One region of the Paenibacillus sp. RS8 genome, then DNA from elsewhere that is predicted to be linked to it. Evidence: predicted binding sites of a transcription regulator. Region 1 holds the regulator's gene; each other region holds the start of a gene.
The links. The regulator NrdR, encoded in region 1, represses ribonucleotide reductase genes. The targets are predictions, from matches to a motif close to AACACNATATATNGTGTT.

Region 1 (3,280 bases):
ACAGATGGATATTGAAGCGAAGCGTAACAAAGCGGACTATATCATTGACAACAGTGGCGAACTTGCGCACACTGAGCAACAGGTTGCTGTTCTTTGGGACAGGCTGGGCTTATTATGAAATGGTTACGTAAAAAAAGAGTCCTTCTTCTGTTATTCATTGGTTTTACTGCGATATTGTTTCTGAGTACGAACTGGATGTCCTGGTTTTATCCGATCCATTATAAAGATGAGATCCGTAAGCACAGCGTTACGTACGATATTGACCCATTTCTAGTGGCTTCAATTATCCGAGTGGAAACGAACTTCAAAACTGGACGAGAATCCAAAAAAGGTGCTATAGGTTTAATGCAGCTTATGCCGGATACCGCCAAATGGGCCCTTGAAAAGGCCAAGCTCCCTGATGTATCTATGGAGGAGCTAAAGCATGAACCATCAGCAAATATTGAACTAGGTACCTGGTATCTTTCAACATTATCCCGTCAATTCGAAGGTAAACCTACAGCAGTTATCGCTGCATATAATGCTGGACCGGGTAAAGTTCAAAAATGGCTGGATGAGGGGATCTGGGATGGAACGGATGCTACGATTAAGGATATTCCGTTTGGTGAAACCCGCCATTATGTACAGCGCGTCAACTATTACTATGATCAGTACACGGATATTTACAACGAATTCTAAAACCGTGTTATGTATAAAAAGAAGTACTAAACGATCTTGCGATCGTTTAATACTTCTTCAGTAAGCTTATGTGGACAGGTTATTTGTATTGACCTGCCAATTGTTGTTCTGCCAGGGTTACAAGACGTTTAGTGATGTAACCACCGATCGAACCATTTTCATAAGAAGTTTTATTGCCTTGGTAACCATCTGGGGAAAGCGTGATTCCGAGTTCTTGGGCAACTTCATATTTAAGTTGTTCCAAAGCACCGCGGGAATTTGGAGCTACAAGGTTATTGGAGCTGTTGTTTTGGCTCATTGCTGTTCACCTCCTCTGTTGGTAACTGTATTATGTGCCGGACTTGCCATAATCATTACAACAAATAAACGGTGATTTCTGGAAAAAATGAAATAGCCCTTCAAAAGCCGGATGTTTAACATACCGGGACAAAAAAACATTATGTAATAGGAAGTGATGAAGCTTATGAAATGCCCTTACTGCGATCACACAAATACTAAAGTACTCGACTCGCGACCAGCAAATGAGAATAAGTCCATCCGCCGCAGGCGTGAATGCGAGCGTTGCAGCAAACGGTTTACAACCTTTGAAATGATCGAGGAAACACCGTTAATCGTGATCAAAAAAGACGGCAGCCGTGAGGAATTCAGCCGTGATAAAATACTTCGGGGCTTAATACGTGCCTGTGAGAAACGGCCTGTCTCTGTAGAACGTTTAGAGAAGATCGTCTCTGAGGTAGAGAAATCCCTGCGAGGCATCGCCGTAGCTGAAGTGGAGAGCCAACAGATCGGTGAATTGGTTATGGAACAGCTCTATCCAGTAGATGAAGTCGCATACGTTCGTTTTGCGTCTGTATACCGTCAGTTCAAGGATATTAACATGTTTATGAAGGAACTGAAGGGTCTGTTATCTAAGAGTACTGGGGATCTGGACAGATTGTAGGGTTGTGGCTAGTCTAATGACTAAAAAAAGTGTTGACAGCGAAGGCGATTTTTTATATTATATAGGAGTCGCCTACGGCGCTTGATTTTGTCAGAATGACTTAAATACACCGAACTTGATTCTAAAATGTGTGATTACATACATCTGAAAATTACGTTTGGGGCCATAGCTCAGCTGGGAGAGCGCATCGCTGGCAGCGATGAGGTCAGGGGTTCGATCCCCCTTGGCTCCACCAAACTTCATATGGACTCTTAGCTCAGTTGGTAGAGCAGTAGACTCTTAATCTATTTGTCCAGGGTTCGAGCCCCTGAGAGTCCATCACAGAAAGAACGGCAGAGATGCCGTTCTTTTTTTTTGCTATAATTAAGGCATTTGTCTTGGCTTGCTGGGCTGTTTGCAAAAATGGCGGAAGTGGCTAGCGTTTCTCATATCCGTCAATCTTCCTTCCTGTTATGAGCTTGGAGAACTGTGGCCTTGCGTACAGCGGGTTTCTTTCGGTATCGAGCACGAGCTGCAAATCTTTGCGCCCTGATAATTCAATCCTTAATGATTCTCCGTTTAGATGCTTAAGCATCTAAACGGAGAATTGGGCATCGCTTTTAAACCAACATTTCATAAACTAGAATGGGGGCGAACCATTCGTTCCATCAACGTGACTACCTGCTTGCGCGGAAGAAGTCGGCTTCCCTGGGATGCCCAATAATTTAGTTTTCCCGCGATAATGTAACTCCGTTTCTTTTCGATTCCCCGAAAGCCGGTCTTCACAACATCGATTGGAGAGGCGAGTTTTCTTCCTGAGGCAGCATCTGATCCAGTAACCTTAAAAAACTCCGTTTCAGTCGCACCAGGGCAAAGCGCCAAAATCCTAACGCCTCGATCGCGATTTTCTGCCCAGAGCGCCTCGGAGAAAGAGAGTACGAATGCTTTCGTTGCTGAATAAACGGCCATATAGGGTGCGGGCTGAAAGGCTGCAACAGAAGCGACATTAATAATAATACCGTCTTTGCGGCGTTGCATCTCCGGAAGAAACTGATGATTCATTGCGACTAAAGAAGCTATATTTAGGCGGATCTCTTCTTGCTCACGTTCTGGCGATATTTCCTCAAAGCGTCCAAAGGTTCCAAAGCCAGCATTATTGATCAAAATGTTTACTTGGAGTCCCAAAGTGCGAATCTGATCAGCCAGTTCTTCTACGGAGCCGGGCTTAGATAAATCCTGCGCTATGGAATAAGTGTGAATAGGGTATTTGGAAGCAAGCTCCAAAGCGAGGGAATCGAGTTTTTCTTTGGATCGGGCGACTAAAATGACATGGCATCCTTTTGCAGCTAATTCAGTTGCGAATACTTTACCGATCCCAGCAGATGCTCCAGTGATAAGCGCGACTTTATCGGTATAATGAATCATTAGAAGATCCCCCATTCCAAATTTTTAAGTATGTTAATTAGAATAAATATTCTAATTTATTATAGTGCTCAAAGGGGAATTAGGTCAATTTTTTTTAATTCCCACGAAACATCTTGTTTTAAACAAGGTTTGTATTATGATGATGCGGATTTTGCGGAATAAATATTCCTAAGTTATAGTGTAGAGGATACATAATTACTCGTTAGTGGAATGAATTTTCTATAAGAAGGTGACAGGGTGGGTAAGCGGGAAGATATT
Region 2 (3,280 bases), 700 kb from region 1:
GTCAGTAAAAGCCCACCAAGTCTCATCGTCGGTCACAATGCCACGCTCATCCAATCGCTCTAAGGCTAATTCTATCTGCCGATAAGCAGACGGCCACAGCTCTTCCAACGTATTCCGGTCATCTGTAGCCAAGAAATAATCGCACAGAGTAGATACAAAAAAGAGTGAATAATCATAGAGATACGTATCGTCAGGGATCACATGGGGTTTCATGAACAAGTTGGCTGTGATCCGTCCCCGCTCATCAGGATAAGCTGCAAACAAGTATAGGCATCGCTTCACCAAATCGTTACCCGAGAATGTTTCGTAATTGGCCAGCGCCTGTAGCCGCAGATCCCCAAGCCACAGTCTGCGGTCCCGCTTAGGCCCGTCTTCGAAGACCTCCTGCATACATTCTTCGAGGGTCTTCACACTGACCTCATCAATGGCCTGCAGTTCGGCATCCAGGTGGTCCAGCGGAGTCAGAAAAGAGCGGTCAGCTGAGGTTTCTGCTGTACAGCTGATTTCGGCAAAGGATACTTTATATTTTGGTGACGTATCAAGAACCTTAAGCTTTACATACCGAAAGCTGTATCTACGCTCCAGATTTAGTGATGCAGGAAGCACATCCAGATGAACCCGCTCTTCCTGCAGCCATGAGCTGCTAAGCCAGCCGTCGTACTCTGAGAAAGGTTCAGCCATCTCCACCGGCATTTCTCCGAGGGTGATCTGCAGATATAGCGGAGCATCCGGGGGGCTGCCTATAGGAATGATCTGTATCGTCAACCGTCCAACCAGATGTTCTCCGAAATCCAGAATAACCTCCTCCCCCTTCCCAAATACAATGGAAGAAAGGGTCTCCGCATTTTGAATCGTCTCAACCTGCCAACCATGCACCGCTAGTTCACTCTTTACAACCCGGATCATCTGCTTCGGTGAACATTTTCGGTAAATAAGCTTCGGCAGAAGCTGCTCTGCGTTTAAAGCAAATGCCTCATTTTTATGGATAGTTACTGCTTGCTGGCGCTGCATCGCTTGAGTCATAACCAATCTCCTCCTTCGTTTGTCTTATTCCCCCTCTAGTAAACCTCAATTCCACTTGCCTGAACATGCAGTGAATACAGGTAATCTTACTCTTATTACAGGTCTGTTCGACTTAGCATTACTAGACAACTTCCACTAGAAAGGATGTACTTTTCATGTTGACTTTTCAACATATAGTGATTAAAATAAACAACGCACACTAAATATAGTATTCATATGATTTTCCAGTATTTATAGCTTATCTATTCAATCTTTACAGTATTTAAATTAGGTTTAATATATACAGGGGGAGAGACTCCATGCTAGTCGCATACGATTCGAAAACGGGAAACGTCAAACGCTTCATTGGTAAGCTTAAGCTGCCCGCTGTGCAGATTGAAGAGCATATGACCATTGATGAGCCCTACGTGCTTATTACATATACCACCGGCTTTGGACAGATTCCAGAGAAGGTGTCTATTTTTTTGAAGAACAATTATTCCAATTTGAAAGGCATCGCCGCCAGCGGCAACAAGAACTGGGGCGAGCTGTTCGCGCATAGCGCAGACTTGATTGCAGATCGGTACAACGTACCGGTTATCGGTAAATTTGAGCTATCGGGCACATTTGGCGATGTAGAACGAATTAAACAGGAGGTGAGCCGAGTTGCGGCATATTGAACTAAACAACATGTTGATGAAGAGAGACGAAACTGGTTTCTTTCAATTGGATAAAGACCTTGAGGCAGTAGCCGAATTTATGCGGGATGTAGAACGGCGGAGCTTGGTTTTTGAGAATACAAAAGCCAAGGTTGATTATATGATTGAACAGGATTTCTACGAAAATTTTTACGAACAGTACAGCTTAACTGAGATTGAAGAAGTCTACCAAATTACCCATTCTTACAACTTCAGCTTTCCATCCTATATGGCAGCTTCGAAGTTCTATACGGATTACGCTGTAAAAAGCAATGACCGCAAGCAATATCTGGAGCATTATCCGGACCGTGTGGCGGCAGTTGCCCTTCACCTAGGACGCGGTAACGCCGCTACTGCCGGCATGCTTGCCCGTTCGATGATGGAGCAGCGCCTGCAGCCAGCGACGCCTACCTTCTTGAATGCCGGCAAGAGCCGGCGCGGTGAGCTTGTCTCCTGCTTCCTGATCGAAATGGACGACTCGCTTAATTCGATCAACTATGTGCTCAATACCTGCATGCAGCTATCGAAGATCGGCGGTGGCGTGGCTGTCAACCTGTCCAAGCTCCGTTCCCGCGGAGAGACCATCAAGGGTGTCGAAGATGCGGCTAAGGGCATTATACCTGTGCTCAAGCTGATGGAAGACGGCTTCTCCTATGCTGACCAAATGGGTCAACGTAAAGGCTCTGGAGCCGCCTACTACAACATTTTTGGATGGGATGTTCTTGAATTTCTCGACAGCAAGAAGATCAACGCCGATGAAAAAACAAGACTCAAAACCCTGTCCATTGGCCTAATCATTCCGAATCGCTTCTATAAGCTGGCGAAGGACAATGAACCGCTGCATGTATTTGCACCTTACAGTGTGTACAAGGCCTACGGTACGCATCTTGATGACATGGATTTGGATGATATGTACGATAAGCTTTTAGCCGATCCTCGTGTCAAAAAGAGAAAAGCCATGAGCGCGCGGGATATGCTGACCAAAATCGCCATGATCCAGCTGGAATCTGGCTATCCATATATTATGAACAAGAGCAACGCCAATGCGGCCCATGCCCTGAAAAATGTCGGACAGATCAAAATGTCCAACCTCTGCACGGAAATTTTCCAGCTGCAGGAGACTTCAGAGATTAATGATTACGGGCAGGAGGATACGATCCGCCGTGATGTAAGCTGCAATCTGGCTTCTTTGAACATTGTCAACGTGATGGAGCATGGCAAAATCCGTGAATCGGTACATGAAGGTATGATCGCCCTGACCGCTGTCAGCGATATGACCAGCATCTCCAATGCCCCAGGCGTAGCCAAGGCCAATAAAGAGATGCACTCGGTCGGACTTGGCGTGATGAATCTGCACGGCTATCTAGCCAAGAACAAGATTGCTTATGAGAGCGAACAGGCTCGCGATTTTGCCCGGACCTTTTTCATGACCATGAACTACCATTCCCTGGAGAAAAGCATGGAGATCGCTGCCGTAAGCGGCCACTCTTTCCATGGATTTGAGGCCTCTGATTATGCTACAGGAGCTTATTTTGAGCGTTATCTGACAACAGATTACCGCCCTGTAACGCCAAGAGTAC
Region 3 (3,280 bases), 330 kb from region 1:
CCGCCAATGACCATTTCGAACATATTGATCTTCTCGTGTAGCAGATGCAGAATATGTTCTTCAATCGTGCCCTGCGTGGACAAATTATAGATAACCACGTCATTTTCCTGACCTAACCGATGCACCCGCCCAATCCGCTGTTCTACTCTCATGGGATTCCAAGGCAGATCGAAGTTGATCATATGGTGACAGAACTGCAGGTTAATGCCCTCACCACCCGCCTCAGTAGCGATCATTACTTGAGCACGACCGCGGAAGAGATCCATCATCCAATCTTTTTTGCCGCGATTCATCCCGCCTGAATAAGAAACACACATTAGCCCATGTTCGCGGAAATACTGAAGCAAATATTCTTGAGTCGCACGATACTCTGTAAAGACAATGACTTTTTCATTCATTTCTTGAATGAGAGATAGTGTTGTTTCGGCTTTGGTATTGGTCTTAACCGTACGAAGTGTCTGCAATAGCTCCATCATCCGATCGCGTTTCGGCGAATCGGCGGGCAGCTTCTTGATCAGATTAACTAAAGTGATGAACACAGCATCTCGACTGCTGCATACCTCGCGCTGAAGCGTTACCAAGGAAAGCATGCTGCTAAGATTGCCGCCTGATTCCTGATACTGATCTTTAACAAAAGAAGTGACAGCGTCATATAATACTCTCTCTTCCTGTGAAAGAACTAGCGGAATATTACGGACTTTTCGTTTCGTAAAGTTAACTGGACCTTCGCCACGCCGATTGCGGATCATCACCTTCGATAGCTCGTCCCGTAGCTGACCTTCATTCTTAGGTTGGCGTTTATCAACGACGAAATTCGAAGCGAAATCACCCTGATTTCCAAGTTGCCCCGGTTTCAGTAAAGTGATCAAATTAAATAGCTCGCCCAGATCATTCTGAACGGGAGTAGCGGTTAGGAGCAGGCAATATTTTTTGCGTAATTGCTGTACAAATAAATAATTGGTTGATTTTTTATTTTTCAGCTTGTGGGCTTCATCAATAATCAACATGTCATATTCATTTTCCAGCAGCATTTCTTTATGTGGATCGCGTTTAGCGGTGTCCATAGATGCGACAACAATCGCATTTCCCCAGGAATATGCTTTTTTCTGTGCTACAGCAGCGATACCAAACTTGGCATTTAGCTCGCGAACCCACTGCAATACGAGGGAAGCGGGTACCAGAATAAGTACCTTAGAGACTAGACCGCGAACAAGATATTCCTTGAGTACAAGTCCAGCTTCAATCGTCTTTCCAAGTCCGACCTCATCTGCAAGAATCGCGCGGCCCGACATCTCAAAAAGAACTTTATGCGCGGTATCGAGCTGGTGCGGAAGTGGGGATAATCCGGATAAATGCTTCATGCATTGAAGTTCATCGAAGCTTGTTACTAGACCTGTTTGTTCACCTTGAACAGCAAGTTTGGATAGACGGAAGTCTCCCCACGGACCGCCTTTATCCAGTTTGAGTTCTAGATCCTGTAGCCAATTCCGGTCAAAAGAAAGAGGAACAGGCAGTATAGGCGCTGACTTTCCACCTTTGTGAGGTAGAGAATTACGGAATAATTGCGTCATGGTACAGCCTCCTCAGGTGCTAATTCATATCATCATTCGTAGGAGTAGTATGCTCTTAAACAAGAGAATTCATAACCTTCTATTTTTCTTGATAGCCTTTAAAAAAGAGAGTAAAAGCGAGAAAATACCGCAAGTTTTGCGATATTTCAGCTGCTTGACTCTATTTTCGAAAAAGACCTTCGATACAATATGTGGTATAGTTTAAAAGCTGACGCACACAATATATTGTGACAAAAGCATGAAAATGTGATTTTTTTAAAGTGCGTAGCTGCTATTTGTTATTGACAAGATGAACTTCCTACATACACCCGTAAGGTTGAAGATACGTGTAAGGAAGTTTTTGTTGTGGAGCCCACACCATGAACTGGAACTAATATTTACTACATTGCGGGAGGTTTTTCTATTGGGTAAAGTGGAAGGTAAGCAACGCCTGGAAGGGCTAAGTGAAAAAATATTTTTGGATCGTTATGCTTGGAAGGATGCCGACAGCAATAATGCTAAAGTGGGCGATGTTGTACTAGTTCTAACGAAAGATGATCCGAAATTTCCAACGAAGGAAGTCGGAGAGATCGTAGAACGTAACGGCAGAATTGTAACCGTAAAGACGCGCAGCGGCGAACTTGTGAAATCAGATGTTGAGAAGCTGACGCTTAATATAGAAAAAACACCAGAGGAAATGTGGGATCGTCTGTCTTCAGCTATGGCTTCTGTGGAGAAGACACCTGAGCTTCAAGAAGAATGGGCGGGCAAATTCCGTTCGATTCTGGATGATTGGAAGCTCGTACCGGGTGGACGAATTGCGGCTGGTGCTGGCGCTAGTGAGGAACTAACCCTGTTTAACTGTTATGTAATTCCTTCTCCAAAGGATAGCCGCGGCGGTATTATGGAGACGTTGGCTGAAATGACAGAAATAATGGCTCGTGGTGGCGGTGTAGGGATTAACCTATCCTCTCTACGTCCACGTCGTGCAATTGTGAGAGGTGTTAATGGTTCTTCTAGTGGTTCTGTATCTTGGGGCGGTCTGTTTAGTTATACCACTGGACTCATTGAACAAGGCGGTAGCCGCCGCGGTGCACTCATGCTCATGATTAATGACTGGCATCCAGATGTAGAGGACTTCATTACGGTGAAGCAAACGATGGGTCAAGTTACGAATGCGAACCTTTCGGTATGTGTGAGCAATAGCTTTATGAAGGCTGTAAAAGAGAATCTAGATTGGGATCTCGTATTCCCGGATACAACAGACCCTGATTATAATGATGTGTGGGATGGCGATCTCGACAAGTGGAAGGCTGCAGGCAAAAACGTTATTCATTATCGAACCGTTAAAGCGCGTGATGTGTGGCGCACCATTATCGAATCCGCTTGGAAATCCGCTGAGCCAGGTGTTGTGTTCATGGAATATTACAATCAAATGTCCAACAGCTGGTATTTCAATCCGATCATTTGTACGAACCCATGTGGGGAGCAAGGTCTGCCAGGCTGGGGAGTCTGCAATTTGTCCGCTGTAAACCTGTCCAAGTTCTACGATGAGAAGAATCATGATGTAGACTGGGAAGATCTCGCAAGAACAACACGCTATTCCGTTCGTTTCTTGGATAATGTCATCGATAAGACCCCTTATCATTTCCCAGAAAATGAAGCGAATCAGAAAAATGAACGCCGTGTGGGTCTCGGAACGATGGGTCTTGCCGAACTGATGATCAAAT

Region 2: a site for NrdR is predicted at 1,219-1,236, ahead of nrdI (class Ib ribonucleoside-diphosphate reductase assembly flavoprotein NrdI). Genes of this name have one in related genera too.
Region 3: a site for NrdR is predicted at 1,786-1,803, ahead of ACDZ28_RS19885 (adenosylcobalamin-dependent ribonucleoside-diphosphate reductase). Genes of this name have one in related genera too.

Annotation. Positions count from the first base shown of each region.
Region 1 covers NZ_CP168131.1:3,866,155-3,869,434, forward strand. Annotated here, with positions in the region: gene coaE (dephospho-CoA kinase) at 1-118, shown strand, start outside; gene ACDZ28_RS18460 (lytic transglycosylase domain-containing protein) at 115-678, shown strand; gene ACDZ28_RS18465 (alpha/beta-type small acid-soluble spore protein) at 758-976, opposite strand; gene nrdR (transcriptional regulator NrdR) at 1,142-1,618, shown strand; tRNA gene ACDZ28_RS18475 (tRNA-Ala) at 1,778-1,853, shown strand; tRNA gene ACDZ28_RS18480 (tRNA-Lys) at 1,864-1,936, shown strand; gene ACDZ28_RS18485 (hypothetical protein) at 2,034-2,192, opposite strand; gene ACDZ28_RS18490 (SDR family oxidoreductase) at 2,231-3,022, opposite strand; gene ACDZ28_RS18495 (TetR/AcrR family transcriptional regulator) at 3,260-3,280, shown strand, end outside.
Region 2 covers NZ_CP168131.1:3,169,133-3,172,412, reverse strand. Annotated here, with positions in the region: gene ACDZ28_RS15690 (sugar hydrolase) at 1-1,023, opposite strand, end outside; gene nrdI (class Ib ribonucleoside-diphosphate reductase assembly flavoprotein NrdI) at 1,323-1,682, shown strand; gene nrdE (class 1b ribonucleoside-diphosphate reductase subunit alpha) at 1,669-3,280, shown strand, end outside.
Region 3 covers NZ_CP168131.1:4,191,347-4,194,626, forward strand. Annotated here, with positions in the region: gene ACDZ28_RS19880 (DEAD/DEAH box helicase) at 1-1,571, opposite strand, end outside; gene ACDZ28_RS19885 (adenosylcobalamin-dependent ribonucleoside-diphosphate reductase) at 1,975-3,280, shown strand, end outside.